Regions from separate parts of the Streptomyces chartreusis genome, predicted to be linked through region 1. Evidence: predicted binding sites of a transcription regulator. Region 1 holds the regulator's gene; each other region holds the start of a gene.

Region 1 (9,650 bases):
GGAGGACGGCGCCCTCCTCGTCGAGGTCCTGGACCACCACCCCTCACGCGCCCCGCGCGACGGGGAGCTGGAGGCGCCGTACGAGACGCCGGAGTACGGGCGCGGGCTGCGGCTGGTGTCCCGGCTCGCGGAGTCCTGGGGCGTCACCTACCGCACCGGCGCCAAGACCGTGTGGGCGCGGCTGCCCGCCGAGGACCCGGTGCCGCTCAAGGACGACATCGAGGCGTACGCCGAGGAACGCGCGCTGGAGCGCGGGCTGCGGGTCGCCGAGATCCTCGCCCCGGAGCCTCCCCCGCTCTCGAATCCGCTCGAGCGGGGGTACCCCCATCGGGCCGAGCGCGAGCGGGACTGGCTCAACCGGGGCGCCCTGTCCTTCCTCGCCGAGGCCTCCGACCTGCTCGCCGGGCAGCTCGACGAGAACCTCGTCGCCGCGCTCGCCGGCCAGCTGATCGTGCCGAGGCTCGCGGACTGGTGCGCGGTCTGGCTGGAGGACGAGGTCGCCGGGCGCTGGGGTTACGCCCGCTCCGGCGACGGGGACAGCGGCGGGGGCTGGGCCGTGGACGGCATCGCCGGGACCGGGCCCCGGCTCGCCCGGGTCTGGCACGGCTCCGAGAACCTCATCGAGGAACTGCGCCGGGCCCTGGAGAAGGAGCCGCCGCTGCCGCCCGACAACCACCGCACCGGGCCCGTCGCCTATCCCTGGCCCGGTGACGCGCTCGGCCGGCGCCAGGAGCACGGCACCGCGCTCGCGTACCGCCTCATCGCCGGCGGCCACCCGCTGGGCACGCTGGTCATCGGGCGGGCCGACCTCCTGCGCTTCCCCGACGAGGTCACCGGACTGGTCGAGGACCTCAGCCGCCGGGTCGCCCTCGCCATCGGCGCGGCCCGCCAGTACGCCCGGCAGGCCACCATCAGCCGGGTCCTGCAGCGCGGACTGCTGCCCGGCGCCGTCGCGGAGATCCCCGGCGTGGCCAGCGCGCTGGTGTACGAGCCGTGCGACAAGGGCGGTCCCAGCGGCGACTTCTACGACCTCTTCCCGGCCCGCGACGGCCGCTGGTGCTTCGCCATCGGCGACGTCCAGGGCAAGGGCCCCGAGGCGGCCGTGGTGATCGGCATCGCACGGCCCTGGCTGCGGCTCCTCGCCCGCGAGGGCTACCGCGTCTCCGACGTCCTGGACCGCCTCAACCAGCTCCTCCTCGACGACGCCACGGAGGCCGCGGACGCCGCCGCCCGCGCCCTCGTCGGCCCGGCGGCGCCCGGCGACGGCCCGCAGACCCGGTTCCTGTCCCTGCTCTACGGCGAGCTCACGCCCTTCGAGGGCGGCATCCGCTGCACCCTCGCCTCCGCCGGCCATCCGCTGCCACTGCTCCTCGGCGCGGACGGCGAGGTCCACACCGCCGCCCAGCCGCAGACCCTCCTCGGGGTCGTCGAGGACGCGACGTACACCAGCGAGACCTTCGAGCTGCGCTCCGGCGACACCCTGCTGTGCGTGACCGACGGCGTCACCGAGCGGCGCAGCGGTACCCGCCAGTTCGACGACGGCGACGGCCTCGCGACCGCGCTCGCGGGGTGCACGGGCCTGAACGCCCAGCTGATCGCGGAACGGATCCGCCGCCTCGTGCACGAGTTCGGCGGCCGCCCGCCCGAGGACGACCTGGCGCTGCTGGTGCTCCAGGCCGAGTGACCGACGGGGAGGGACACCCGCTCAGTACGGGACAATGGAACCCATGCCCTCCGCACTCCCCGACGGCGAGCCCGTCCCCGACGACGGCGCGCTGCCCGCCTCCGCACTCGCCGGGACCGCCGACCGCCCCCTCGGCTTCTATCTGCACGTCCCGTACTGCGCGACCCGCTGCGGCTACTGCGACTTCAACACCTACACCGCGACCGAGCTGCGCGGCACGGGCGGAGTGCTGGCGTCCCGCGACAACTACGCCGACACCCTCGTCGACGAGGTCCGCCTGGCCCGCAAGGTCCTCGGCGACGACCGGCGCGAGGTCCGCACGGTCTTCGTCGGCGGCGGTACGCCCACCCTGCTGGCCGCCGATGATCTCGTGCGGATGCTGGGGGCGATCCGCGACGAGTTCGGGCTGGCGCCGGACGCGGAGATCACCACGGAGGCGAACCCGGAGTCGGTGGACCCGGCATATCTGGCCACCCTCCGCGAGGGCGGATTCAACCGGATCTCCTTCGGCATGCAGAGCGCGAAGCAGCACGTGCTGAAGATCCTCGACCGCACGCACACCCCCGGCCGCCCCGAGGCATGCGTCGCCGAGGCCCGCGCGGCGGGCTTCGAGCATGTGAACCTGGACCTGATCTACGGCACCCCGGGCGAGTCCGACGACGACTGGCGGGCCTCGCTGGAGGCGGCGCTCGGCGCCGGACCCGACCATGTGTCGGCGTACGCCCTGATCGTCGAGGAGGGCACCCAGCTGGCCCGCCGGATCCGCCGGGGCGAGGTCCCGATGACGGACGACGACGTCCACGCGGACCGCTACCTGATCGCGGACGAGGTGATGTCGGCGGCCGGTTTCGACTGGTACGAGGTCTCCAACTGGGCCACCTCCGAGGCCGCCCGCTGTCTGCACAACGAGCTGTACTGGCGCGGCGCCGACTGGTGGGGCGCGGGCCCCGGAGCCCACTCGCACGTCGGCGGGGTGCGCTGGTGGAACGTCAAGCACCCCGGCGCGTACGCGGCGGCCCTGGCGGCGGGGCGGTCACCGGGCGCCGGCCGTGAACTCCTGTCGGACGAGGACCGCAGGGTCGAGCGCATCCTGCTGGAGCTCCGCCTGCGCGAGGGCGTGCCCCTGGCGCTGCTGCGCGAGGAGGGCCTGCGGGCGTCCCGCCGAGCCCTGTCGGACGGGCTGCTGGAAAGCGGTCCGTACGAGGAGGGGCAGGCCGTCCTGACGCTGCGCGGGCGGCTGCTGGCGGACGCGGTGGTGCGGGACCTGGTGGACTGAGCGGGCGTACCCGGCCGGCCCGGCCGCCCTACGCCGGTGTCGTGACGAAGTCGATCAGTTCCTCCACCCGGCCCAGCAGCTCCGGCTCCAGGTCCTTGTAGGAACCCACCCGCTTGAGGATCGCCTGCCACACCGCCCCGATGTTGTCCGACGGCCAGCCCAAGGCACGGCACACCCCGGTCTTCCAGTCCTGGCCGTGCGGGATGCGGGGCCATGCCTCGATGCCGAGGGCCGACGGCTTCACGGCCTCCCAGATGTCGATGTACGGGTGGCCCACCACCAGGGCGTGCTCGCTCGTCACCGACTCGGCGATGCGCCACTCCTTCGTCCCGGGGACCAGATGGTCCACGAGGACGCCGAGGCGCGCGTCCGGACCGGGTGCGAATTCGGCCACGATCGACGGCAGGTCGTCGACGCCCTCCAGGTACTCCACGACCACGCCCTCGATGCGCAGGTCGTCGCCCCACACCTTCTCGACCAGCTCGGCGTCGTGCCGGCCCTCCACGTAGATGCGGCCGGCGCGGGCCACGCGGGCACGAGCGCCGGGGACGGCGACCGAACCGGAGGCGGTACGGGTCGGGCGGGCCGGAGCCGTACCCGACGGGCGGACCAGCGTGACGACCTTGCCCTCCAGCAGGAATCCGCGCGGCTCCAGCGGGAACACCCGGTGCTTGCCGAAGCGGTCCTCCAGGGTCACCGTGCCCGCCTCGCAGCGGATCACCGCGCCGCAGAACCCCGTGCCGGGCTCCTCCACCACCAGGCCGGGCTCCGCCGGTACCTCGGGGACGGGCTTGGGCTTCTTCCAGGGCGGGGTCAGGTCCGGGGAGTACTGGCGCATTCGGATGACGATAGGAGAAGCACCCCCGCGCTCACTGCGACACGCCGAATTCCGACGCGAGCTCGTCGCGCTGGCGCCGTACGAACTCCGCGTCCACCACCGCTCCGTGACCGGGTACGTACAGCGCGTCCTCGCCGCCCAGGGACAGCAGCCGGTCCAGCGCGGCAGGCCAGTGCGAGGGCACCGCGTCGGACCCGGCCTGGGGCTCGCCCGACTCCTCCACCAGATCTCCGCAGAAGACCACCTCCCGGTCGCCCGAGACGTCACCCGGCACGAGCACCACCAGGTCGTGCGCGGTGTGCGCGGGGCCCACGTTCGCCAGCAGGACCCGGCGGCCGCCGCCCAGGTCGAGCGTCCACTCGCCGCTGACCTGGTGACGGGGCCGGATCAGCGCGTCCACCGCCTCCTCCGCCGCGGCCGGATCCAGACCGTTGCGCACCGCGTCGCCCCGCAGCTCCTCGCGCGCCTGCCGGCCCTCCAGCACCGTGTCCATGCCGACCGGGCCGTAGACCTCCGCGCCCGCGAACGCCGCCGCCCCGAAGACATGGTCGAAGTGGGGATGCGTCAGCGCGAGATGAGTCACACGGTGACCGGCGAGCCACTGCGCCTGCGTACGCAACCGAACGCCCTCCGCCAGGCTCGACCCGGCGTCGACGAGCAGCGCGGTGCCGTCCCCCACGACCAGCCCCGCCGTGCAGTCCCAGCCCGGAAGCCGGCACCGGCCCACCCCGGACGCCAGCCGCTCCCATCCCAGCTCTTCCCAAGTCACCGTCATGCGGCGACGCTAGCGGGGACACCCGCGTCGAGCACGGCGGACCTGGCCCGGCCTTGCCCGGGGTGTACCCCACCGCCGTACACTGGCCGGGGACGGCTGGCACTCGGATGGACAGAGTGCCAGGAAAGATGTCAAGGGGAACGACTTCTGGAGGTGTGCGCGAGATGCTGAGTGAACGCAGGCTCCAGGTGCTGCGCGCCATCGTCCAGGACTACGTCGGGACGGAGGAGCCGGTCGGCTCCAAGGCGCTCACCGAGCGGCACAACCTCGGCGTCTCCCCGGCGACCGTCCGCAACGACATGGCGGCGCTGGAGGACGAGGGCTTCATCGCCCAGCCGCACACCAGCGCCGGGCGCATCCCCACCGACAAGGGCTACCGGCTGTTCGTCGACAAGCTCGCCGGCGTCAAGCCGATGACCCCGCCCGAGCGGCGCGCCATCCAGAACTTCCTCGACGGCGCGGTCGACCTCGACGACGTCGTGGCCCGCACGGTACGGCTGCTCGCGCAGCTCACCCGGCAGGTCGCCGTCGTGCAGTACCCGTCGCTGACCCGGTCCACCGTCCGGCACGTCGAGCTGCTCTCGCTCGCGCCCGCGCGGGTGATGCTCGTGCTGATCACGGACACCGGCCGGGTCGAGCAGCGGATGATCGACTGCCCGGCGCCCTTCGGCGAGGCCTCGCTCGCGGACCTGCGGGCACGGCTGAACAGCAAGGTCGCGGGGCGGCGCTTCACCGATGTGCCAAGGCTCGTCGAGGACCTCCCCGAGGCCTTCGACATCGAGGACCGCGGCACCGTCTCGACCGTGCTCTCCACCCTCCTGGAGACACTCGTCGAGGAGAACGAGGAGCGGCTGATGATCGGCGGTACCGCCAATCTCACCCGCTTCGGGCATGACTTCCCCCTCACCATCCGGCCGGTCCTGGAAGCCCTGGAGGAGCAGGTCGTCCTCCTCAAGTTGCTTGGCGAGGCCGGGGATTCGGGCATGACCGTGCGGATCGGGCACGAGAACGCCTATGAGGGACTCAACTCCACTTCCGTGGTCTCGGTGGGCTACGGTTCGGGCGGCGAGGCAGTCGCCAAGCTCGGCGTGGTCGGACCGACCCGCATGGATTACCCGGGAACGATGGGAGCGGTACGCGCAGTGGCACGTTACGTCGGACAGATCCTGGCGGAGTCGTAAGTGGCCACGGACTACTACGCCGTGCTCGGCGTGCGTCGCGACGCGTCGCAGGAAGAGATCAAGAAGGCCTTCCGGCGGCTCGCTCGCGAGCTGCACCCGGACGTCAACCCGGATCCGAAGACCCAGGAGCGGTTCAAGGAGATCAACGCCGCTTACGAGGTGCTGTCGGACCCGCAGAAGAAGCAGGTCTACGACCTCGGCGGCGACCCGCTGTCCCAGGCGGGCGGCGCGGGCGCGGGCGGCTTCGGCGCCGGTGGCTTCGGCAACTTCTCGGACATCATGGACGCCTTCTTCGGTACGGCGTCCCAGCGCGGTCCGCGCTCGCGCACCCGGCGCGGCCAGGACGCGATGATCCGGCTGGAGGTCGAGCTCGACGAGGCGGCCTTCGGCACGACGAAGGACATCCAGGTCGACACGGCCGTCGTCTGCAACACCTGTAACGGTGAAGGGGCCGCACCCGGCACCTCCGCCCAGACGTGTGACATGTGCCGCGGCCGCGGTGAGGTGTCGCAGGTGACGCGGTCCTTCCTGGGCCAGGTCATGACATCGCGGCCCTGCCCGCAGTGCCAGGGCTTCGGCACCGTCGTCCCGACGCCGTGCCCCGAGTGCGCCGGCGACGGCCGCGTGCGGTCCCGGCGGACCCTGACGGTCAAGATCCCGGCCGGTGTCGACAACGGCACCCGGATCCAGCTCGCCGGCGAGGGCGAGGTCGGGCCCGGCGGCGGTCCCGCCGGTGACCTGTACGTCGAGATCCATGAACTCCCGCACTCGACGTTCCAGCGGCGCGGCGACGACCTGCACTGCACGGTGACGATCCCGATGACGGCGGCGTGCCTCGGCACGAAGGTGCCGCTGGAGACGCTGGACGGCATGGAGGAGGTCGACATCCGGCCCGGCACCCAGTCCGGCCAGTCGATCCCGCTGCACGGCCGCGGTGTCACGCATCTGCGGGGCGGCGGCCGAGGCGACCTCATCGTGCACGTCGAGGTCCAGACCCCGACCAAGCTGGACCCCGAACAGGAACGCCTCCTGCGCGAACTGGCCAAGCTCCGCGGCGAGGAACGCCCCCAGGGACAGTTCCAACCCGGTCAGCAGGGGTTGTTCTCGCGGCTGAAGGACGCCTTCAACGGTCGCTGACGGGTGGGGGGAAGTCCCGGCCCGGAGCAAGGGGAAGGGCCGATTCGGACTTGTTCGGAGGACGTGACAACATGCCGTCATGTCCTCCGCGCTGACCGATCTTTTCCCCCATCCGATCGTGCAGGCCCCCATGGCGGGCGGCGTCTCCGTGCCGCACCTCGCTGCCGCCGTGTCCGAGGCCGGTGGGCTGGGGTTTCTCGCCGCCGGGTACAAAACCGCCGACGGGATGTACCAGGAGATCAAGCAGCTGCGGGGACTGACCCAGCGCCCCTTCGGCGTCAACCTGTTCATGCCGCAGCCCGAGTACGCCGACGCGGCCGCCGTGGACGTCTACCGCCATCAGCTCGCCGGTGAGGCCGCCTGGTACGAGGTCGAGCTGGGGGACCCGGACAGCGGCCGCGACGACGGCTACGACGCCAAGCTCGCCGTGCTCCTCGACAACCCGGTACCGGTCGTCTCCTTCCACTTCGGCGTGCCCAGCGCCGAGGTGCTGGAGTCCCTGCGCCGCGCCGGCACCGTCACCCTCGTCACCGCCACCACCCCGGACGAGGCACTCGCCGTGCAGCGGGCCGGCGCCGACGCCGTGATCGTGCAGGGCGTCGAGGCCGGCGGGCACCAGGGCACCCACCGCGACCACCCCGAGACCGACGGCACCGGCATAGGGCTGCTCTCGCTCGTCGCGCAGGTCCGCGAGACCGTGAGCCTGCCGCTGGTCGCCGCCGGCGGCATCATGCGCGGCAGCCAGATCGCCGCCGTCCTCGCGGCCGGCGCCAGCGCCGCCCAGCTCGGCACCGCCTTCCTGATCACCCCGGAGTCAGGCGCCAACGCCCTGCACAAGCAGGCGCTGACCAACCCCCTGTTCGTCCGCACCGAGCTGACGCGCGCGTTCTCCGGACGCCCCGCGCGCGGCCTCGTCAACCGCTTCCTGCGCGAGCACGGCCCGTACGCTCCCGCCGCCTACCCCGAGGTCCACCACCTCACCTCGCCGCTGCGCAAGAAGGCCGCCGCGTCCGGCGACCCGCAGGGCATGGCGCTGTGGGCGGGGCAGGGCCACCGCATGGCCCGCGAACTCGCCGCCGGGCGGCTGGTGGAGGTCCTGGTCGCGGAATTGGACGCGGCGTCGACAGCGTTGTCGGGCTTCCCGAAGGGCGGTGCGACCGGATGACCGCGCCGGTGTTCGTCGTCGAGTCGCTGGAGCGGGCCGGTGGCGCCGAGTTCGTGCTCGACGGGCCCGAGGGCCGGCACGCCGTCTCGGTGAAGCGGCTGCGGGCCGGCGAGGACGTCGTCCTCACCGACGGGCACGGCCGCTGGGCCGAGGGCGTCGTCAAGGCGGCCGAGGGCAAGGACCGGCTGGTGCTGGAGCTCGGTGCCGTGGCCGAGGAGGCCCCCGAGCGGCCCCGGATCACCGTCGTGCAGGCCCTGCCCAAGGGCGACCGCGGTGAACTCGCCGTCGAGACCATGACCGAGACCGGCGTCGACGCGATCGTGCCGTGGGCGGCCGCCCGGTGCATCACGCAGTGGAAGGGCGAGCGGGGCGCGAAGGCGCTCGGCAAATGGCGGGCCACCGCCCGCGAGGCCGGCAAGCAGTCCCGCCGGGTGCGCTTCCCCGAGGTCGCGGACGCGGCGACGACCAAGCAGGTCGCGGCGCTGCTCGCGGCCGCCGACTTCGCCGCCGTACTGCACGAGGACCGCGACTACGGCAGCGAGGCCCTCGCGAGTGCCGACCTGCCGGCCGAGGGCGAGATCGTGCTCGTCGTCGGGCCGGAGGGCGGGGTGTCGCCCGAGGAACTGGCCCTCTTCGAGGAGGCCGGGGCGAAGGCGTACCGTCTGGGCCGTACCGTCCTGCGCACCTCCACCGCCGGAACCGCGGCGACGGCACTGCTCCTCGGCCGCACCGGCCGCTGGTCCTGACGGGAGGGACGTCCGCCGTGGAACTCGCCCAAGTACGGCTGCTGGTCACCGACTTCGCCGCCTGCTACCGCTTCTACGCCGACGTCCTCGGCCTCAAGCCGCAGTCCGGGGCGACGGACGGGCCGTACGAGAAGTTCAGCCCCGCCACCGGCTCGGCGGGGATCGCCCTCCAGGACCGGGTCATGATGGCCGAGACCCTGGGCGAACTCGGCGACGACGCCGCCGGCCATCGCTCCATGGTCGTCCTGCGCGTGGACGACCTGGACACCTACTGCGCCCAGATCACCGCCCGCGGCGCGACCCTCATGCACGGCCCCGCCCCGATGACCGACCGCATGCGGGTCGTCCACCTCAAGGACCCGGAGGGGAACCTGGTGGAACTCCAGGAGTGGCTGCTGCTGCGCGGCTGACCTCGACGGTCTCGACGACCGCGTGGAACAGCTCCCAGCCGTCCAACTCGCGCTTGCCCGGCAGTGGTTCGCGCCGCGCGGCCTCGTCGACGAGGGCCCGTACGACCCCCGGCTCGCGCAGGTTGAGGAGAGGCGGAGGTTCAGGACCTCACGGCACATGTCTCCGTCGCGGTGCTTCATTCGATTGTGATGTCCGAGGTCCTGGAGTGGCCGTATGCGCTCTACCGCGTCGGCGGCGACAGTGGCAGGCTGCCCTCCCATGGGGGCATTGAGCAGGGTTTGGGGTTGTGCGGGGCGTCGGCCTCGCGGCGTGCGGGTGGCCGGTGCCGCCGGGCTTGCCGTGGTCGCGGTCGGCGGGCTGGGCGCCTGTGACCCGGGCGGACTGAGCAGCGCGACCGTCGCGTTCACCACCGACCAGACCGTGACCGCGGAACTGGA
Region 2 (9,650 bases), 1.2 Mb from region 1:
GGCGGGCGCGGCGGCCTTCTCCGGCTTGTCGGCGATGACGGCCTCGGTGGTGAGGAACAGCGCGGCGATCGACGCGGCGTTCTGCAGCGCGGAACGCGTCACCTTCGCCGGGTCGATGATGCCCTCGGCGATCATGTCGACGTACTCACCCGTGGCGGCGTTCAGACCGTGGCCGACGGCCAGGTTGCGCACCTTCTCCACGACGACGCCACCCTCGAGACCACCGTTGACGGCGATCTGCTTCAGCGGGGCCTCCAGCGCGAGCTTCACGGCGTTGGCACCGGTCGCCTCGTCGCCGTCGAGCTCCAGCTTCTCGAAGACCGCGGAAGCCTGGAGCAGAGCCACGCCACCACCGGCGACGATGCCCTCCTCGACGGCCGCCTTGGCGTTGCGCACGGCGTCCTCGATGCGGTGCTTGCGCTCCTTGAGCTCCACCTCGGTCGCGGCACCGGCCTTGATGACGGCCACGCCGCCCGCGAGCTTCGCCAGGCGCTCCTGGAGCTTCTCGCGGTCGTAGTCCGAGTCGCTGTTCTCGATCTCGGCGCGGATCTGGTTGACGCGACCCGCGACCTGGTCCGAGGAGCCGGCACCGTCGACGATGGTGGTCTCGTCCTTGGTGATGACGACCTTGCGGGCCTTGCCAAGGAGGTCCAGGGAGGTGTTCTCGAGCTTGAGACCGACCTCCTCGGAGATGACCTCGCCACCGGTGAGGATGGCGATGTCGTTCAGCATCGCCTTGCGACGGTCACCGAAGCCCGGGGCCTTGACGGCGACGGACTTGAAGGTGCCGCGGATCTTGTTGACGACCAGGGTCGACAGGGCCTCGCCCTCGACGTCCTCGGCGATGATCAGCAGCGGCTTGCCCGACTGCATGACCTTCTCCAGGAGCGGGAGCAGGTCCTTGACGGAGCCGATCTTGGAGTTGGCGATCAGGATGTACGGGTCGTCGAGCGACGCCTCCATCCGCTCCATGTCGGTGGCGAAGTACGCCGAGATGTAGCCCTTGTCGAAGCGCATACCCTCGGTGAGCTCCAGCTCCAGACCGAAGGTCTGGGACTCCTCGACGGTGATGACGCCTTCCTTGCCGACCTTGTCCATCGCCTCGGCGATGAGCTCGCCGATCTGGGTGTCGGCGGCGGAGATGGAGGCCGTGGAAGCGATCTGCTCCTTGGTCTCGACATCCTTGGCCTGCTCGAGCAGGGCGGCGGAGACGGCCTCGACGGCACGCTCGATACCGCGCTTGAGGGCCATCGGGTTGGCGCCGGCGGCTACGTTGCGCAGGCCCTCCTTGACCAGGGCCTGGGCGAGAACGGTCGCGGTGGTCGTACCGTCACCGGCGACGTCGTCCGTCTTCTTGGCGACTTCCTTGACCAGCTCGGCGCCGATCTTCTCGTACGGGTCCTCGAGCTCGATCTCCTTGGCGATGGAGACACCATCGTTGGTGATCGTGGGGGCGCCCCACTTCTTCTCGAGGACGACGTTGCGACCCTTGGGGCCGAGCGTCACCTTGACGGCGTCCGCGAGCTGGTTCATGCCGCGCTCGAGGCCGCGCCGCGCCTCCTCGTCGAACGCGATGATCTTGGCCATGTGAAGTGGTCCCTCCAGGACTGGGGGTGATTCCTTCGGACCGCGCCCGCGCCCGCGACGGACGGCTCACATGCCTCGTGGTTCCTTGCCCCACCTGGCCTGCGGGCCTCACCGACCCGGTCCTTCTTTGTCACTCTCACCTTCAGAGTGCTAACGCCAATGATTAGCACTCGACCCATGCGAGTGCAAGCGGCTCTCGGGGATCGGGCGAGGCGCTCCGCCGGGGGCGAACAGGGCGCGAACGGGTCCCGGACAGGTCGCGAACACGACGAAGGGCCCGCACCCCGAGGAGGTGCGGGCCCTTCGAAGAAGTACGTCGCTGCTGTTAGTCGACGCGTGCTTCAGCCGGTCGCCAGTCGGACCATGTCCGCCTGCGGCCCCTTCTGACCCTGCGAGATCTCGAAATCGACCCGCTGGCCCTCTTCCAGGGTGCGGTAACCGTCCATCTGGATCGCGCTGTAGTGGACGAAAACATCCGCACCACCGTCGACCGCGATGAAGCCGTACCCCTTCTCCGCGTTGAACCACTTGACGGTGCCCTGAGCCATGCCTAACTCCCCTATTACTGGCCCTTGCACAGATCCACACTTCGCGGATCCGGGTCAGACCTCACCCCCCATCGGTCGGGGGCGTGCGCCGGAACGCGTCGACCGCGGCTGAATGTATCTGCCCAACTGCCGTCTGCAACAGGTCAATCGGACGAGAAATCCGGGCACGACCGGTCGGGAATGTGGGGACAATTCCGCTGACTTCAGGTCAAGTCGGACCCGGCATACGGAACAAAAGCCGCAAAAAACCCGCACACTTTGGCTACTTCTTGTCGGGCTTACGGCAGAAATTCAAGGCAACCGACTCGGAGATCAGCGGCACGTTCCCCAACTGTACCTCGCTCAACCACACAGAATTGCCCCCTCCGCTTCTCTCACGGAGGGGGCAATTCGGTGAACTCTCAGTAACCTGGGTTACCGAAGGTAATGATCGGTCATTCGGTCAGCCGCCGGCGACGGCCGGGATGATGGAAACGCCCGCGCCGTCCGGGGTCGCCGTCTCGAGGCCCTGCTCGAAACGCACGTCGTCGTCGTTGACGTAGACATTGACGAACCGGCGCAGCTTGCCCTGGTCGTCGAGCACCCGGGCGGCGATCCCGGTGTGGTTCTTCTCCAGGTCGGTGATGACCTCGGCGAGGGTGCCGCCCTCGGCGGCGACCTCGGCCTGCCCGCCGGTGTAGGTGCGCAGGATGGTCGGGATGCGAACGGTCACGCTCATGCGAGGCCAGCCTCTCGGAAGGAGTCCAGGTTCGGGCGGATGGTGGCGGTGAGGCCGGTGCCGGCCACCGCGTCCAGCGTCTTGAGGCCGTCGCCGGTGTTCAGTACGACGGTGGTCCTGGTGGGGTCGAGGACGCCGTTCTCGATCAGCTTCTTCGTCACACCCACGGTCACCCCACCGGCGGTCTCCGCGAAGATGCCCTCGGTCCGGGCGAGGATCTTGATCGCGTCGACGACCTGCTCGTCCGTCACATCCTCCACGAACCCGCCGGTGCGGCGCGCGATGTCGAGGACGTACGGCCCGTCGGCCGGGTTGCCGATGGCCAGCGACTTGGCGATGGTGTTCGGCTTCTGCGGGCGGACCACGTCGTGGCCGGCCTTGAACGCGGTCGACACCGGCGAGCAGCCCTCGGCCTGCGCACCGAAGATCTTGTACGGCTTGTCCTCGACGAGCCCGAGCTTGATCAGCTCCTGGAGCCCCTTGTCGATCTTCGTGAGCTGCGAGCCGGACGCGATCGGGACGACCAGCTGGTCCGGGAGCTGCCAGCCGAGCTGCTCGCAGATCTCGTACGCCAGGGTCTTGGAGCCCTCGGCGTAGTAGGGCCGCAGGTTGACGTTGACGAAACCCCAGCCCTCGCCGGCCGGGTCGCCGATCAGCTCGGAGCAGAAGCGGTTCACGTCGTCGTAGTTGCCCTCGATGCCGACGAGCTCGCCGCCGTAGATCGCGGCCATCACGACCTTGCCCTGCTCCAGGTCGTGCGGGATGAACACGCACGAGCGGAAGCCGGCGCGGGCGGCCGCGGCACCCACCGCGCCGGCCAGGTTGCCGGTGGAGGAGCAGGAGAGCGTGGTGAAGCCGAAGGCGCGGGCGGCCTCCAGGGCCTGGGCGACGACACGGTCCTTGAAGGAGTGCGTCGGGTTGCCGGAGTCGTCCTTGACGAACAGCTTGCCGGCGTCGACGCCGAGCTCGTTCGCGAGGTGGTCGGCCTTGACGAGCTTGGTCCAGCCGGGGTTGAGGTTCGGCTTGTCGGCGACGTTGGCCGGGACGGGCAGGAGCGGCGCGTAGCGCCAGATGTTCGCGGGGCCCGCTTCGATCCGCTTGCGGAGCTCCTCGGCGTCGTAGGCCGAGAAGTCGTAGGCGATCTCCAGCGGGCCGAAACACTCCTCGCACGCGAAGACCGGGCCGAGCGGTACCCGGTGACCGCACTCGCGGCAGGAGAGCGCCGCGGCGGGGCCGAGGTCTACGGTGGATTCGGTGGTGCTTGCAACAGTCTGCGCAGCCATGTGAGGCGAGGCCCTTTCTCCTCATCTTCCTCACGACGCATCTCGCCGTGAGACGGATTTGGCACCTTCCCTAGCCGGGAGCCTCGCGGAACGATCAACACTGATCTACGAGAACCGACTGGAGGGTTGCCGGGGCTTCATCGGGCCGTATCCCTCTGCCCCTCTGGATGAGCGGTATTCGGTTGTGGACGACGGCCGACCTCGGACATGCGATGGTCATCCGCGTTGTTCAAGACTGTAACCGAACGCCAGGACAGTTGAGCTAGCCGTCCGAACCGCGAGATGGATCACAGACGTCCCGACAGTGAGGAGCCGCCGACCGTGCTGGAAGAAGCAGAGCGCTGGCTGAGCAGCCGCTCCTGGTCCGTTGCCGACCGCCCGCTGCATCACATCCTGGCCGCCAAACAGCGCTCGGGCCAGTCGGTGTCCGTCGTGCTGCCCGCGCTCAACGAGGAGGAGACGGTCGGCGAGATCGTCGCGATCATCGCCCATGACCTCGTCCGGCAGGTCCCGCTGGTCGACGAGATCGTGGTCGTCGACTCCGGCTCCACCGACCGCACCTCCGAGGTCGCCGCCGCGGCGGGCGCCCGCGTGGTGCACCGCGACGAGATCCTGCCGCGCGTCCCGGCCGTGCCCGGCAAGGGCGAGGTCCTGTGGCGCTCCCTGCTCGTGACCGGCGGCGACATCGTCTGCTTCATCGACGCCGACCTGAAGGAGTTCTCCTCCGACTTCGTCTCCGGGATCGTCGGCCCGCTGCTCACCGACCCCGGCGTGGACCTGGTCAAGGCGATGTACGACCGCCCGCTCGCCGGTGCGGCCGGGCAGGGCGGCCGGGTCACCGAGCTGATGGCGCGCCCGCTGCTGAACATGCACTGGCCGCAGCTCGCCGGCTTCGTGCAGCCGCTCGGCGGCGAGTACGCGGCCCGCCGCAGCCTGCTGGAACAGCTCCCGTTCCCCGTCGGGTACGGCGTCGAGCTGGGCATGCTGGTCGACGCGCTGCACCTGGTGGGGCTCGACGCGCTGGCCCAGGTGGACGTGGGGGTGCGCAAGCACCGGCACCAGGACGGGCAGGCGCTCGGCCGGATGTCCGCCGCGATCTACCGCACGGCGCAGCTGCGGCTCGCCCGCGGGCACCTGGTGCGCCCGTCCCTGACCCAGTTCGAGCGCGGCGAGGACGGTTTCGAGCCGCGTACGTACTCCGTGGACACCGAGGAGCGGCCGCCGATGGTGGAGATCGCCGAGTACGCGACGCGGAAGGTCGCGTAAACGCCGGAAACCGGCCGTATACAGGGCTGACAAGAGCCCCCCACTGAGCGGAACCGCACGTTTGAGCGTTTCCTGGGAGGGCTAGGTTGAGGCTTATGGCTTCCACGCAGGATGCGCCGGGTGCGCACGGTGCTGCCAAGGTGCTCGTCGCGTCGAACCGCGGCCCGGTCTCGTACCAGGTGGGCGACGACGGCTCGCTGACCTCCAGGCGCGGCGGCGGCGGAGTCGTCTCCGGGCTGTCGGCGATCGGGCCGGACGCGGGCGCCCTGTGGGTGTGCTCGGCGCTGTCCGACGGCGACCGCGAGGCGGTGCGGCGCGGGGTCGGCGAGGACGGCGTGCTGATGCTGGACATCCCGGCCGACGTGCACGCGGACGCGTACAACGGCATCGCCAACTCGGTGCTGTGGTTCGTCCATCACATGCTCTACCAGACGCCGCTGGAGCCGGTCTTCGACGCGGAGTTCCGCCGGCAGTGGGCGTCCTACGAGGCGTACAACCGCGCCTTCGCCGAGGCGCTGGCCGGGCGGGCGGCGCCGGGGGCGGCGGTGGTGGTGCAGGACTATCACCTGACGCTGGTGCCGGGGATGCTGCGTGAGCTGCGCCCCGACCTCAGGATCGGCCACTTCTCGCACACGCCGTGGGCGCCGCCGGAGTACTTCCGGATGCTGCCCGACGACATCGCCGAGCAGGTGTTGCGCGGGATGCTGGGCGCGGACCGGCTGGGGTTCCTCACCCGGCGGTGGGCGGACGCCTTCGAGGCGTGCTGCGCCCGGTTCGCCGACGGGCTCGGAGGCACGCGGATCGGCGTGCACGGGCTGGGCGCGGACGCGGACTTCCTGCGCGAACGCTCGCACCGGGCGGACGTGACGGAGCGGATGACCGCGCTCCGCGACGAGATCGGCTCGGCCCCGGACGGCACCGCCCGCAGGACGATCGTGCGGGTCGACCGGACCGAGCTGTCCAAGAACATCGTCCGCGGCCTGCTCTCCTACCGGCAGCTCCTCGACGACCACCCCGAGTGGCGCGAGCGGGTGGTGCACGTGGCCTTCGCCTACCCCTCGCGGCAGGACCTGGCGGTGTACCGGGACTACACGGCCGAGGTGCAGCGGCTGGCGGACGAGCTCAACTCGCAGTACGGCACGCCGGGTTGGACGCCGGTCGTGCTGCACGTCAAGGACGACTTCGCCCGCTCGCTCGCCGCCTACCGGCTCGCGGACGTGGCGCTGGTCAATCCCATCCGGGACGGCATGAACCTCGTCGCGAAAGAGATGCCGCTCGTCTCCGACGAGGGGTGCGCGCTGGTGCTGTCGCGGGAGGCCGGGGCCCACGAGGAACTCGGCGAGGACGCGATCACCGTCAACCCGTACGACGTGGTCGGCACGGCACGGGCGCTGCACGAGGCGCTGTCCGTGGGGCCGGAGGAGCGGGCGGAGCGCTCGAAGCGCCTGGCGGCCGCAGCGACCGCGCTACCGCCCGCCCAGTGGTTCCTGGACCAGCTGCACGCACTGGAGGAGCAGCCCGGCCCGTCCGCCTGAGCGGAGGCGGGGCCAGGGGTCAGCCGGCGGCGGCGATCGCCCGCAGCAGCCGTACGACCCCTGCCGGGCCGTCCACCACGACGTCCGCCCGCTCCGACAGTTCGGTGACCTCCTCGCTGCCGCTGCACACCAGCAGGCCGGGGGTGCCGTCGGAGCGGAGTTTGTCGACGGCGGCGTAGGCGGGCAGGTCGCCGAGGTCGTCGCCGGCGTACAGGACGCACTCGGCGCCGAGCTCGCGGACGTACTCGCTCAGCGCGACGCCCTTGTCCATGCCGGGCGGGCGCAGTTCCAGGACCATGCGGCCGGGTTCGACGATCAGGCCGTTGCGCACCGCCAGGTCGGCGAGGGGGTTGCGCAGGGCCTCGAAGGTGCCCTGCGGGTCGGCGGCACGGCGGGTGTGGACGGCGACGGCGTGTCCCTTGTCCTCGGTCCAGGTGCCGGTCGCGGCGCCGTTCGCTTCGAGGATGCCGGGCAGTTCGGCCCGCACGGCCGCGACGCCGGGGTGCGGGTCGGGTGCGGTGACCTCGCCGCTGACGGCGTCCCAGCGCTCGGCGCCGTAGTGCCCGAGCACGACGAGGTGCTCAAGGCCGGGGACGCCGGCGAATCCGCCGTACCGCACGGCGACATCGGCCGGGCGGCCGGTGATCACGGCGACGGCGGCGACCTTCGGGGCGAGCGCCGTGAGCGCCGGCAGGGCGTCGGGGTGGGCCCGCGCCTGCTCCGGGTCCGGCACGATCGGGGCGAGCGTCCCGTCGAAGTCCAGGGCGATCAGTGCCCGCGCGGGCCGCGCGAGGAGTGCGGCGAGCCCGTCGCGTCCGTTCGCGGTCGCGGGGGTGGGCAGAGGGGCCGTGGAGTCGGCCCGGTCGGGGTCGGTCAGATCCTTTTCCTGGTCACTGGCCATACAAGGACCCTATCCAGCGAGGGCTCCGCGCACCCCTCGCTCAGCGCTCCGCCCGCCGGGCCTCCCGGACCCGCCGCAGCCGGTTCACCGTGACGGGGTCGTGGGCCAGGGCCCTGGGGTCGTCCAGCAGGGCGTTCAGCAGCTGGTAGTAGCGCACGGGGGCCAGGCCCAGTTCCTCGCGTATCGCGCGCTCCTTGACGCCGGGGCCCGGAAAGCCCCGGCGTTCCAGAGCGAGGATGGCCCGCTCGCGGTCGGCGAGGGCGGCCTCGGGCGGGTCCTGGTGCTGGTCCATGGCTCGCACCGTAACCCCCGCCACCGACAACGGCCGCTACTCGGCGCTCTCGGCCCGCGTCGCCGTCGACTGGAGGCCGCCCAGGATCGCCGACGGGCTGCCGCCGGAGGTGACGGTGCTGCCTATGCGCTTCTTGATGTCCGCGCTGACCTCGGCCCAGGACGTGCGGCCGACCGGGTAGAGCTCGGAGAGCGGGAGCCGCTCCAGGAAGGGCTTGAGGTCGGCGTCCTGCTTTGCCGCGGTCATCACCGTGGACGCGGAGTTCGTCACCGGCAGCAGGTCGTACTCGCGGGAGAAGTCCAGGACGTTCTGCTTGTCGTAGACGAAGTCGAGGAAGTCGCCCACCTCCTCGGCGTGGCCGTTCTCCTTGAAGGCCATCATCCAGTCCGCCACGCCCATGGAGACCTTGCTCGGGCCGTCGATGCCGGGCATCGGCACCATGCCGAACTTCACGCCCTTCTTCTTGGCCATCTGCATCAGGGACGGGTGGCCGTTGAGCATGCCGACGTCACCGGCCGCGAAGGCGGCGAACGCGTCGGCGCGGTTGAGCTCGCCGGGTGCGACCGGGCCGGTGAGGTCCTTGCCGACCAGGTTGTCCTTCAGCCAGTCGAGGGTGGCGACGTTCTCGGAGGAGTCGATGCTGTACGTGCCGAGGTCGCTGTCGGTGTAGCCGCCCCCGCCGCTGAGCAGCCACTGCATCGTCTCGGCCTGCGCCTCCTCGGCACCGAGCGGCAGCGCGTACGGCGTCTTCACGCCCTGTGCCTTGAGCGCCTCGGCGTCGGCGGCCAGCTCCTTCCAGGTGGTCGGCGCGGAGATGCCGGCCTTCTCGAAGAGCGTCTTGTTGTAGAAGAGCAGCCGCGTGGAGGAGGCGAACGGGATGCCGTACTGCACGTCCCGCACCCGGCCCGCGTCCGCGAACTGGGCGACGAAGTCGGCCTGCACGGGGATGGAGAGCAGGTCGTCGGCCCGGTAGAGCAGGCCCTGCGCGGCGTAGTCGGCGTACGCGCCGATCTGGGCCATGTCCGGCGCCTTCCCGGCGTCGACCATCTTCTTGACCTTGGCGTCGACGTCGTTCCAGGAGTACACGGTGACGTCGACCGTGACGCCGGGGTGCTCGGCCTCGTAGGCCGTGACGAGCTTGTCCCAGTACTTCTGGGAGCCGTTGGACTCGCTGTCGCCGTAGTCCGCGGCGACCAGCCGCAGGGTCACGTCGTCCGAGCCGCCGGTCAGCCCGCAGCCGCCCAGGGCCGCCGTCAGACCCAGCGCGGACACCGCCGCCATCGCTCCCGTACGCCTACGACCACGACTACGCCCCTGCACGCCAAACCGCCCCACGCCCATGTTCGAAATTTTCGAAACGTCATACATATTGCCCCCATAAGGTCTACACCACGTAAGTGGACTAGACCTCTCGCGGGTGCGCAAGCCACACTGTCCCCCGTGAGACATGTCATCGCCCTCGATGTGGGCGGCACCGGGATGAAGGCCGCCCTCGCGGGCGCGGGCGGTGAGCTGCTCCA
Region 3 (9,650 bases), 2.6 Mb from region 1:
TCATCACATCCCGTGCCCCATTCAGCCCTTTTTCTTCCCGTTTCTTGGCGTTTGGAGCTAGATTCGCAATGAGTCATATTTTCATCTCCTTAGATCGTAGATGTACGGTCGTAGACACCGGATCCGCCCAGAACGGCTACAAGGGGTCACGTAATGGCAGATTTCTCCCGCCTTCCCGGACCGAACGCGGACCTGTGGGACTGGCAGCTGCTGGCTGCATGTCGCGGGGTGGACAGCTCGCTCTTCTTTCATCCTGAAGGCGAGCGCGGTGCGGCCCGGAGCGCTCGAGAGAACTCGGCCAAAGAGGTCTGCATGAGGTGCCCGGTGCGCGCACAGTGCGCGGCGCATGCGCTGGCGGTTCGCGAACCGTACGGCGTATGGGGCGGCTTGACCGAGGACGAGCGCGAGGAACTCATGGGGCGGGCCCGCAACCGGCTGGTGTCGGCATCGACGACCAGCGGTGACGCCGGTCCGCACACCTGAAGGAACGTTTCTGCAAACCAGGGCGCGCGTGTGCGTGCCCTTCCTTCTGGGTGCTGACCGCCGCCTCTCGGCTGCCGCCTGCGGCTAGCGGGCCGCGGCGCGCGCCAGTTGCTCCAGCGTCGCCGCGACGGCCGGTACCTGTGCCAGGTCACTCAGCGTGAGCGCGACGATCTCCCGCCGCACGGCCGGTTCCAGCGTCAGCATGCGCGCACCGCGCGGCCGTACGGACTCCACGGCCAGCTGCGGCAGGACGGCCACGCCGAGGCCGGCGCCCACCAGGCCGACGACCGCCGGATAGTCGTCGGTGGCGAAGTCGATGCGGGGCGTGAAGCCGGCGCTCTCGCACACCTCGACCAGCTGACCCCGGCAGCGCGGGCACCCGGCGATCCACGGCTCGGCCGCGAGCTCGCCGATGGAGACGGACTGCGCGCGTGCCAGCCGGTGCCGCTCCGGTACGAGGCCGACGAGGCGGTCCGTCAGCAGGGGACGTACGACGAGGTCGTCCCACTCCCCTTCCTGGGGCGCACCCTCGTAGCGGAACGCGAGCGCCACGTCGCAGTCGCCCTCGCGCAGCAGCTCGACGGACTTCGGGGGCTCGGCCTCCTCCAGGGAGACACGGGTGCCGGGGTGCGCGGCGCGCAGCGCGGCGAGGGCGGTCGGGACGAGGGTGGAGCTGCCGCTGGGGAAGGAGACGAGCCGTACGCGTCCGGCGCGCAGGCCGGCGATCGCGGCGACCTCCTCCTCGGCGGCTGTGAGCCCCGAGAGGATCCCGGCGGCGTGCCGCACCAGTGCCTCACCGGCCTGGGTCAGCCGCATCTCGCGCCCGCTGCGGACCAGCAGAGGGGTGCCGACGGACGACTCCAGGGCCTTCATCTGCTGGCTGACGGCGGGCTGGGTGCAGCCGAGCTCGCGCCCCGCCGCGGAGAAGGAGCCGGTGGCGGCGACGGCGCGCAGCACTCGGAGATGACGGGCCTCGATCACCCCTTGAGCATAAGCGAACCTTGGGTACGCCGCCGAATAATGCGTGGACGCTTTGACCGCCGTCGCCTACCGTGCCGTTATGAAGCTTCTGTCTGTGAACCTGGGCCGCCGGAAGTCCGTGCCCTACACCGATCACCCCGAAGGTGTGACCGGGATCGACAAGCAGCCGGTGGAGGGGCCGGTGCGGGTGGCGGCGCCCGGGCCCAAGGGGACCGGCGGCAGCGGTGTGGCCGGGGACCAGATCTGCAGCCTGCGTCATCACGGCGGCGACGACCAGGCCGTGTACGCGGTCGCGCGCGAGGACCTCGACGACTGGGAGCGCGAGCTGGGGCGCCCGCTGGTGAACGGCGTCTTCGGCGAGAACCTCACGACCTCGGGCCTGGACGTGTCCGGGGCGCTGATCGGCGAGCGCTGGCGGATCGGTTCCGAGCTGGTGCTGGAGGTCACGAGCGGCCGGATTCCCTGTCGCACCTTCCAGGGCCATCTGGGTGAGAAGCAGTGGGTGAAGCGGTTCATGACGAAGGGTGCGCCGGGCGCGTATCTGCGCGTGATCGAGCCGGGTGAGATCCGGGCGGGCGACTCCGTGGAGATCATTCACCGTCCGGACCATGATGTGACAGTGGCATTGCAGTTCCGCGCGGTGACGACGGACCGGAAGCTGCTGCCGCGGCTGCTGGCCGCCGGGGAGGCGCTGCACCCGGAGTCGCTGGAGGCGGCGCACAAGTACGTGGCGCAGCAAGGAGCTTGACGTACCGTCATCGGCGAGGCCGGTGAACTCACGCCCTTACGCCCGCTGACCAGCGCTCCCGACGGCCGTCTTCGCCCGGGCTTCACCGATCGGGAGGGCCTGTGCAGTAAACGGATGCACGTGGTCCGGGTCACTAATCTTGCGCCATGACAACGGCATTGATTACGGGATCGACCGCGGGTATCGGCGCCGCGTTCGCGCGGCGGCTGGCCTCCGACGGGCACGACCTCGTCCTGGTGGCCCGGGACACCAAGCGGCTGCGCGAGCAGGCCACCGAACTGCACGACCGGCACGGCATCGAAGCCGAGGTGCTGACCGCCGACCTCGCCGAGGACACCGGCATCGAGGCGGTCGCCGCCCGCCTCGGCGACCGCAGGAACCCCGTCGACCTGCTGATCAACAACGCCGGCTTCGGCAACAAGGGCCGCTACCTCGACGTCTCCATGGCCGACGAGCTGAAGATGCTCAAGGTCCACTGCGAGGCGGTACTGCGGCTGACCTCGGCGGCGACGGAGGCGATGCGGGAGCGCGGGCGCGGCGGTGTCGTCAACGTCGCGTCGGTCGCCGCCTTCGTACCGCGCGGGACGTACGGCGCGTCCAAGGCGTGGGTCGTGCAGTTCACGCAGGGAGCGGCGCGGGATCTGGCCGGGAGCGGGGTACGGCTGATGGCGCTGTGCCCCGGATTCGTACGCACGGAATTCCATGAGCGGGCCGGAATGGGAACGGACAACATTCCGGGGTGGATGTGGCTGGACGCGGACAAATTGGTGGCGGCGGGGCTCGCGGATCTGGCGCGGGGGAAGTCGGTCTCCATTCCGGACCCTCGCTACAAGGCGTTGATGGGCGCGGCGAAATTGGTGCCTCGGGGGATGCTGGGCGGGATCAGCTCCCGGACCGGGCGGAAGTACGGGCCGCAGTAGGTTTCGGAGCGGCCGGCGAGTCATGATCAGGTCGCTCGGCCGGCCGCGCCTGGGCCCGACAGGCACGGCCTCCCGGTGCCGAGGACAATGGAGACGTCCAGCCCCACCCAGCCCCATCGGGAGGCGACGACGTCATGACCTTCGTGCAGTTGATCGATTGCAGGACCAGTCGGTTCGACGAGATGAACCGGCTGATGGACAGGTGGGTCGAGCAGACCAAGGGGAAGCGGACGGCGACGCACGACGTCATCGGGAAGGACCGCTCCGACTCGGGGCACTTCGTCGAGATCGTGGAGTTCGCGTCGTACGAGGACGCGATGCGGAACTCGAATCTCCCCGAGACCGACCGGATCTTCCAGCAGATGGTCGCGCTCTGCGACGAGACGCCGACGTTCACCGATCTCGACGTCGTGCGGGACGAGCAGCTGAATTGCCTGGCCGCGCGGGGTTTCTTCGAGGACATGGGGAGGATGGCGCCGGAGGACATCGGGGACCATCTCACCGACGACTACGTGGACGACGACCCGTCGTATCCGGAGCCGGTGCGCGGTGTGGAGGGGATCCGGGAGCAGTACGCGGGGTGGCGTGCCGCCTTCGACTTCGCCTTCCGGATCGACGACCAGATGGCCCAGGACGACCAGGTCTGCACACGCTGGACGTGGAGCGCCCGGCACAACGGTGAGTTCCTGGGGATCGCGGCGACCGGTCAGGACGTGACCATGCGGGGCATGACCTGGCAGCGCTTCAGGGACGGCAGGATCTGCGAGAGCCACTGGATGTACGACCGGGCCGGGCTGCTGGAGCAGCTGGGGGTACTCGGCCGGTAGGACCCGCGAGCCCGCGAACAGGACCCAAGAGCCCGCGAAGGGGAAAGCCCCGGTTCCGCGCCTGCGCGCGGGACCGGGGCTCTCTACGAGCGGCTGGGCTCAGTGGGCGTGCCCGTGGCCGTGGCCACCGGCCGCCGCCGGCTCCTCCTCTTCCTTCTTCTCGACGACCAGGGTCTCGGTCGTGAGAAGCAGGGAGGCGATGGAGGCGGCGTTCTCCAGGGCGGAGCGGGTCACCTTGACCGGGTCGATGACGCCGGCCTTGACCAGGTCGCCGTACTCGCCGGTCGCGGCGTTGTAGCCGTTGCCCTTCTCGAGCTCGGCCACCTTGGAGACGATGACGTAGCCCTCGAGGCCCGCGTTCTCGGCGATCCAGCGCAGCGGCTCGACGGCGGCCTTGCGGACCACGGAGACACCGGTGGCCTCGTCGCCGGTCTTGTCGAGGTTGCCCTCGAGGACCTTGACGGCGTGGACCAGCGCGGAGCCACCACCGGAGACGATGCCCTCCTCGACCGCGGCGCGGGTCGCGGAGATGGCGTCCTCCAGACGGTGCTTCTTCTCCTTCAGCTCCACCTCGGTGGCGGCGCCGACCTTGATCACGCACACGCCGCCGGCCAGCTTCGCGAGGCGCTCCTGGAGCTTCTCGCGGTCCCAGTCGGAGTCGGTGTTCTCGATCTCGGCCTTGATCTGGGCGACGCGGCCCGTGACGTCCGCGGAGTCGCCGGCGCCGTCGACGACCGTGGTGTCGTCCTTGGTGACGGTGACACGGCGGGCGCTGCCGAGCACGTCCAGGTCGGCCTGGTCGAGCTTGAGACCGACCTCCTCGGAGATGACCGTGGCGCCGGTGAGGACCGCCAGGTCCTGGAGCATCGCCTTGCGGCGGTCACCGAAGCCGGGGGCCTTGACCGCGACCGCGTTGAAGGTGCCGCGGATCTTGTTGACGACCAGGGTCGACAGGGCCTCGCCGTCGACGTCCTCGGCGATGATCAGCAGCGGCTTGGAGCCACCCGACTGGATGACCTTCTCCAGCAGCGGCAGCAGGTCCTGGATGGAGGAGATCTTGCCCTGGTTGATGAGGATGTAGGGGTCCTCCAGGACAGCCTCCATGCGCTCCTGGTCCGTCACGAAGTACGGCGACAGGTAGCCCTTGTCGAAGGCCATGCCCTCGGTGAAGTCCAGCTCCAGACCGAAGGTGTTGGACTCCTCGACGGTGATGACACCGTCCTTGCCGACCTTGTCCATCGCCTCGGCGATGAGCTCGCCGACCTGCTGGTCCTGGGCGGACAGCGCGGCGACCGCGGCGATGTCGGACTTCTCGTCGATCGGGCGGGCCGAGGCGAGGAGGTCCTCGGAGACGGCGGCCACGGCCGCGTCGATGCCCTTCTTGAGCGCGGCCGGGGAGGCACCCGCGGCAACGTTCTTCAGGCCCTCGCGGACCAGCGCCTGGGCCAGCACGGTGGCGGTGGTGGTGCCGTCACCAGCGATGTCGTTGGTCTTGGTCGCCACCTCCTTCACCAGCTGGGCGCCGAGGTTCTCGTACGGGTCCTCGATCTCGACCTCACGGGCGATCGTGACACCGTCGTTGGTGATGGTGGGCGCGCCGAACTTCTTGTCGATGACGACGTTGCGGCCCTTGGGGCCGATCGTCACCTTGACCGTGTCGGCCAGCTTGTTGACGCCGCGCTCGAGGGCGCGACGGGCGTCCTCGTCGAACTTCAGGATCTTCGCCATGACAGCGGGAGCCCTCTCGAAATCTGTGGGTTCAAAAAGACACTGCGCCCCGGGCGCCCGGCTTCTTTAAGTGGTCGCGGGGGCCAGGGGCGCAGCTGGAAAAACTATGAGGTGGTGCTTACTTCTCGATGATCGCGAGCACGTCGCGAGCCGAGAGGACGAGGTACTCCTCGCCGTTGTACTTCACCTCGGTGCCGCCGTACTTGCTGTACAGCACGATGTCGCCGGTCTTGACGTCGAGCGGCAGGCGCTCGCCGTTCTCGAAGCGGCCCGGGCCCACGGCCAGGACGACGCCCTCCTGGGGCTTCTCCTTGGCGGTGTCCGGGATGACCAGGCCAGAGGCGGTGGTCTGCTCGGCGTCGAGCGGCTGGACCACGATGCGGTCCTCGAGCGGCTTGATGGCAACCTTGGAGCTGGTGGTCGTCACGATCCGACCTCCCCCTTCGGAGATCTCACGGGGTTAACTGTCTGAGGTGGCGACCAGGTGGATCCGTCGTCGCGGGTGCCGGACCTGCCCGTCGCGTAGTTGGCACTCTCCAGTGGGGAGTGCCAGACCCGAGACTATGACCGTGATTAGCACTCGGTCAAGCGGACTGCTAATTCACGACGGCGCGGCGCATCCCGGCGGCCTCGCCCTCGGCCTCGCTACAGGTAGTCCTCCAGGCGCCCCACCGTGAGTCCCCGCTGCTGGATCTCCCGCAGCAGCCGGGTCGTCCGCTCCCGCAGACTCAGTCCGGCGGGCTCACCCGAAGGGACGGACACGATGTCCCCGGCGCGCAGCCGGGCGGGCCCCCCGGCGTACGTCAGTCCGCCGTCGCCCTCCATCGCCGCCCGCCAGAGCACGACCGCCGTGACACCGCAGTGCGCGGCGGCGCGCAGCGTGGTGGCGTCGTAGGTGCCGTAGGGCGGGCGGAAGAGGCGGGGGCGGATGCCGAAGCGGGCGCGGAGCTTGTTCTGCTGGCCGCAGATCTCGGCGCGCTGCCCCGCGTACGGCAGACCGCGCAGGGCGGCGTGGTGGAGGGTGTGGTTCTGGATCGACGCGCCCACCGAGCGCAGCCGGGCGAAGTGGCCGTAGCCCGGGCCGACCACGCTGTCCGTGAGGAACATGCTGACGGGCAGCCGCAGCTCGCGGACCATGTCGACGAAGCGCGGGTCCTTCTCGGCGCCGTCGTCGTAGCTGAGGAAGACGACCCGGTCGCGGGTGGGGACGCGGTGCACGACGGGCAGCCGGTCGCCGGCCGGGTGCGGTGTCCTGCGCGCGGGCGGGGACGGCGGCGCGGGCAGCGGGGCGGTCAGGCCCCAGCGGCGGTACGGCTGTTGCGTGTGCGTGGGGTTCTTCGCCGAGCGCGCCGACCGCTCGGCCGGCCCGCCGCGGGGGTCGGCCGGACCCGTCGGCTGCGCACAGCCCGCGAGCAGGGCGGACGCCAGGACCACTGCCGCGAGGGCCCGCGACCCCGGCGTCCGCGCCGATCTCACAGGTAGTCCTCCAGCCGTGCCACCGCGTACCCCTCGGCCGTCACCTTGTTCAGGAACCGGCGGATCATGTCGGGCATTGTGCCCTTCCAGTCCTCCCGGCCCCGGAAATGACTGAGCACGATGTCACCCGGTCGGATCTTCCGGTCCCACTCGCGGTAGTCCCAGTGGTCGACGAAGACCTCCTCGTTCCACAGCGGGACGTACTCGATGCCGCAGGACTTCGCGGCCCGCAGGCTGTTGCGGTTGTAGTTGCCGAAGGGCGGGCGGAAGAGCAGCGGGCGCTTGCCGTAGCGCTCCTCGATGACCTCCTGCATGCCGCAGATCTCGTGCTGCTGGCGGCGGTAGGACAGGGCCGGGAGGTAGGGGTGGTGCAGGGTGTGGTTGTTCAGGCCCACGCCGCTGCGCTGCATCCGCCTGAAGTAGCCGTAGTCATCCTTGATCAGGTAGTTGCTGAGGAAGGCGGTGTACGGCACCTGGAGGTCGTCCATCATCCGCAGGAAGGTCGGGTCCTTCTCGGCGCCGTCGTCGATGGTGAGGAAGACGACCCGGTCGCGGGTGGGGACGGTCGTGAAGACCGGCGGCAGCCCGAGCTCCTCGTGTCCGTCGACCTCGAAGCCGTCGCGGGTGGTGATCTCCGGCTTCTTCGCCGGGGGCGGCGGGGGCGTGAGCGGGACGCTGTCCAGGCGCCAGCGCCGGGCGGCGGCGATCCGGGCGGTGCGGGCCTCGTGGACCGACTGGAACTTCTCGGCCTGCGAGTTCGCGGTGGCGGCCGGCGACGACGCCTCGAGCGGCTGCCGGCTCGGCGGGGCGCCCGCGGCCTCGGATCCGCCTCCCGGGCCGGACACGCCCGTCGGCCCGGACGCGCCTCCCGCCCAGGGCGGAGCTCCGGTCCCGGGTCCGCCGGGCCGGGCACAGCCGGAGGCGATGGCGGCCACGACCAGCACGGCCATGACGCCGTGGACGCGCGCACGCCGGGCCGTCCGCCGACGGTGTCCTACGGGTACCGCCCCATTCCCGAGGCATTTGTCATTTTGTACTACTAGTCGCATGGAGCCGGATCCTGGCAGGCTCCCGCCCCGAACCCGGCCCGACACCGCGGCAGTCGGCGGACCATCCACCGACTGGCCCACAGCGCGGGCGGCGCGGCGCGTGGCCGACGGGTGGCGGGCGGTACGGGCCGCGGGCGGTACGGGCCGCGGGCGGGACACGGTCCCGACGGTGGGCGGCAGACGGTCCGGGCGGCGGGCGGGACACGGTCCGGCGGCGGGCGCCGGGCAGCACCCCGCGACCGGGCCGTACGCCGTCCGCGCCGCGCCTGGCCGACAATGTCCCGGTGAACGACCACCTCGCCTCCCTCTCCCTGCTCCTCACCCCCGAGGGCCGCGCCCTCCTCGACGTCGTCCGTGACACCGACCCCGCCGACGAACTCGCCGTCGCCACCCGGCTGCGCCGCGAGCACCCCGCCGAGCTGGTGTCGGCGGCCCTCGGTCAGGCGCGCCTGCGGCAGCGGGCGGTGGCGAAGTTCGGGGCGGCGGACGCGGGGCGGATGTTCTTCACGCCGAACGGGGTCGAGCAGTCGACGCGGGCGAGCGTGGCGACGTACCGGGCTGAGCGGATGCGGGAGCTGGGCATCGGCTCGGTCGCCGACCTGTGCTGCGGGATCGGCGGCGACGCCGTCGCGCTGGCGCGGGCCGGGATCCGGGTGCTGGCGGTGGACCGGGATCCGGCGACGGCGGCAGCGGCGCGGGCGAACGCCGAGGCCCTCGGACTCGCCGGCCTGGTCGAGGTGCGGGAGGCGGACGTCACCGAGGTGGACACCAGCGGCTACGACGCCGTGTTCGTCGACCCGGCGCGGCGCGGCGGACGCGGGCGGATCTTCGACCCGGAGGCGTATTCGCCGCCGCTGTCCTGGGCCGTCGAGGCGGCACGCAAGGCACCGCACGCCGCCCTGAAGATCGCGCCCGGCGTCCCCCACGAGGCGGTCCCCGACGACGCCGAGGCCGAGTGGATCTCGGACGGCGGGGACGTGAAGGAGGCGGTGCTGTGGTTCGGCACCGCCCCCGGGGCGATCCGCGCCACCCTGCTCCCGGGCCCGCGCACGCTGCTCTCCCGCGGCCTGCCCGACCCCGAAGTCCGGTCCGTCGGCCGGTACTTGTACGAGCCCGACGGCGCCGTCATCCGCGCCCATCTGGTCGCCGAGGTCGCCGACGACCTGGACGGCGGGCTTCTCGACGCGACCATCGCGTACGTCACGGCCGACGAACTGCGGCCGACGCCGTACGCGACGGCGTACGAGATCACCGACCGGCTCCCCTTCAACGTCAAGAAGTTGAAGGCGCTGCTGCGGGAGCGCGAGGTGGGTGTCCTGACCGTCAAGAAGCGCGGCTCCGCCGTCGAGCCGGAGGAGCTGCGCAAGAAGGTCAAGCCGCAGGGGCCGAACGCGGCGACGGTGTTCCTGACCCGGGTGGCGGGGGCGCCGACGATGCT

Evidence for each region. The regulator HrcA, encoded in region 1, represses chaperone genes, less so after heat shock. The targets are predictions, from matches to a motif close to TTNGCACTCNGNNNNNCNGAGTGCNAA.
Region 2: the regulator HrcA is predicted to act here: its motif matches at 1,751-1,777, upstream of groL (chaperonin GroEL).
Region 3: the regulator HrcA is predicted to act here: its motif matches at 6,261-6,287, upstream of groES (co-chaperone GroES).

What each region holds. Positions count from the first base shown of each region.
Region 1 is NZ_CP023689.1:6,594,123-6,603,772, forward strand. It holds gene CP983_RS28980 (SpoIIE family protein phosphatase) at 1-1,684, shown strand, start outside; gene hemW (radical SAM family heme chaperone HemW) at 1,728-2,960, shown strand; gene CP983_RS28990 (DUF3097 domain-containing protein) at 2,989-3,798, opposite strand; gene CP983_RS28995 (MBL fold metallo-hydrolase) at 3,830-4,573, opposite strand; gene hrcA (heat-inducible transcriptional repressor HrcA) at 4,738-5,754, shown strand; gene dnaJ (molecular chaperone DnaJ) at 5,755-6,891, shown strand; gene CP983_RS29010 (nitronate monooxygenase) at 6,971-8,056, shown strand; gene CP983_RS29015 (16S rRNA (uracil(1498)-N(3))-methyltransferase) at 8,053-8,802, shown strand; gene CP983_RS29020 (VOC family protein) at 8,820-9,212, shown strand; gene CP983_RS29025 (hypothetical protein) at 9,472-9,650, shown strand, end outside.
Region 2 is NZ_CP023689.1:5,358,352-5,368,001, reverse strand. It holds gene groL (chaperonin GroEL) at 1-1,587, opposite strand, end outside; gene CP983_RS23555 (cold-shock protein) at 1,929-2,135, opposite strand; gene CP983_RS23550 (MoaD/ThiS family protein) at 2,578-2,853, opposite strand; gene thrC (threonine synthase) at 2,850-4,136, opposite strand; SAM riboswitch class I at 4,155-4,310, opposite strand; gene CP983_RS23540 (glucosyl-3-phosphoglycerate synthase) at 4,458-5,402, shown strand; gene CP983_RS23535 (alpha,alpha-trehalose-phosphate synthase (UDP-forming)) at 5,498-6,937, shown strand; gene otsB (trehalose-phosphatase) at 6,957-7,838, opposite strand; gene CP983_RS23525 (DUF3263 domain-containing protein) at 7,879-8,130, opposite strand; gene CP983_RS23520 (ABC transporter substrate-binding protein) at 8,167-9,411, opposite strand; gene CP983_RS23515 (ROK family protein) at 9,571-9,650, shown strand, end outside.
Region 3 is NZ_CP023689.1:4,038,412-4,048,061, forward strand. It holds gene CP983_RS17040 (WhiB family transcriptional regulator) at 154-483, shown strand; gene CP983_RS17045 (LysR family transcriptional regulator) at 568-1,464, opposite strand; gene CP983_RS17050 (MOSC domain-containing protein) at 1,544-2,212, shown strand; gene CP983_RS17055 (SDR family NAD(P)-dependent oxidoreductase) at 2,359-3,132, shown strand; gene CP983_RS17060 (ester cyclase) at 3,267-3,959, shown strand; gene groL (chaperonin GroEL) at 4,059-5,687, opposite strand; gene groES (co-chaperone GroES) at 5,806-6,114, opposite strand; gene CP983_RS17075 (polysaccharide deacetylase family protein) at 6,333-7,163, opposite strand; gene CP983_RS17080 (polysaccharide deacetylase family protein) at 7,160-8,212, opposite strand; gene CP983_RS17085 (THUMP-like domain-containing protein) at 8,497-9,650, shown strand, end outside.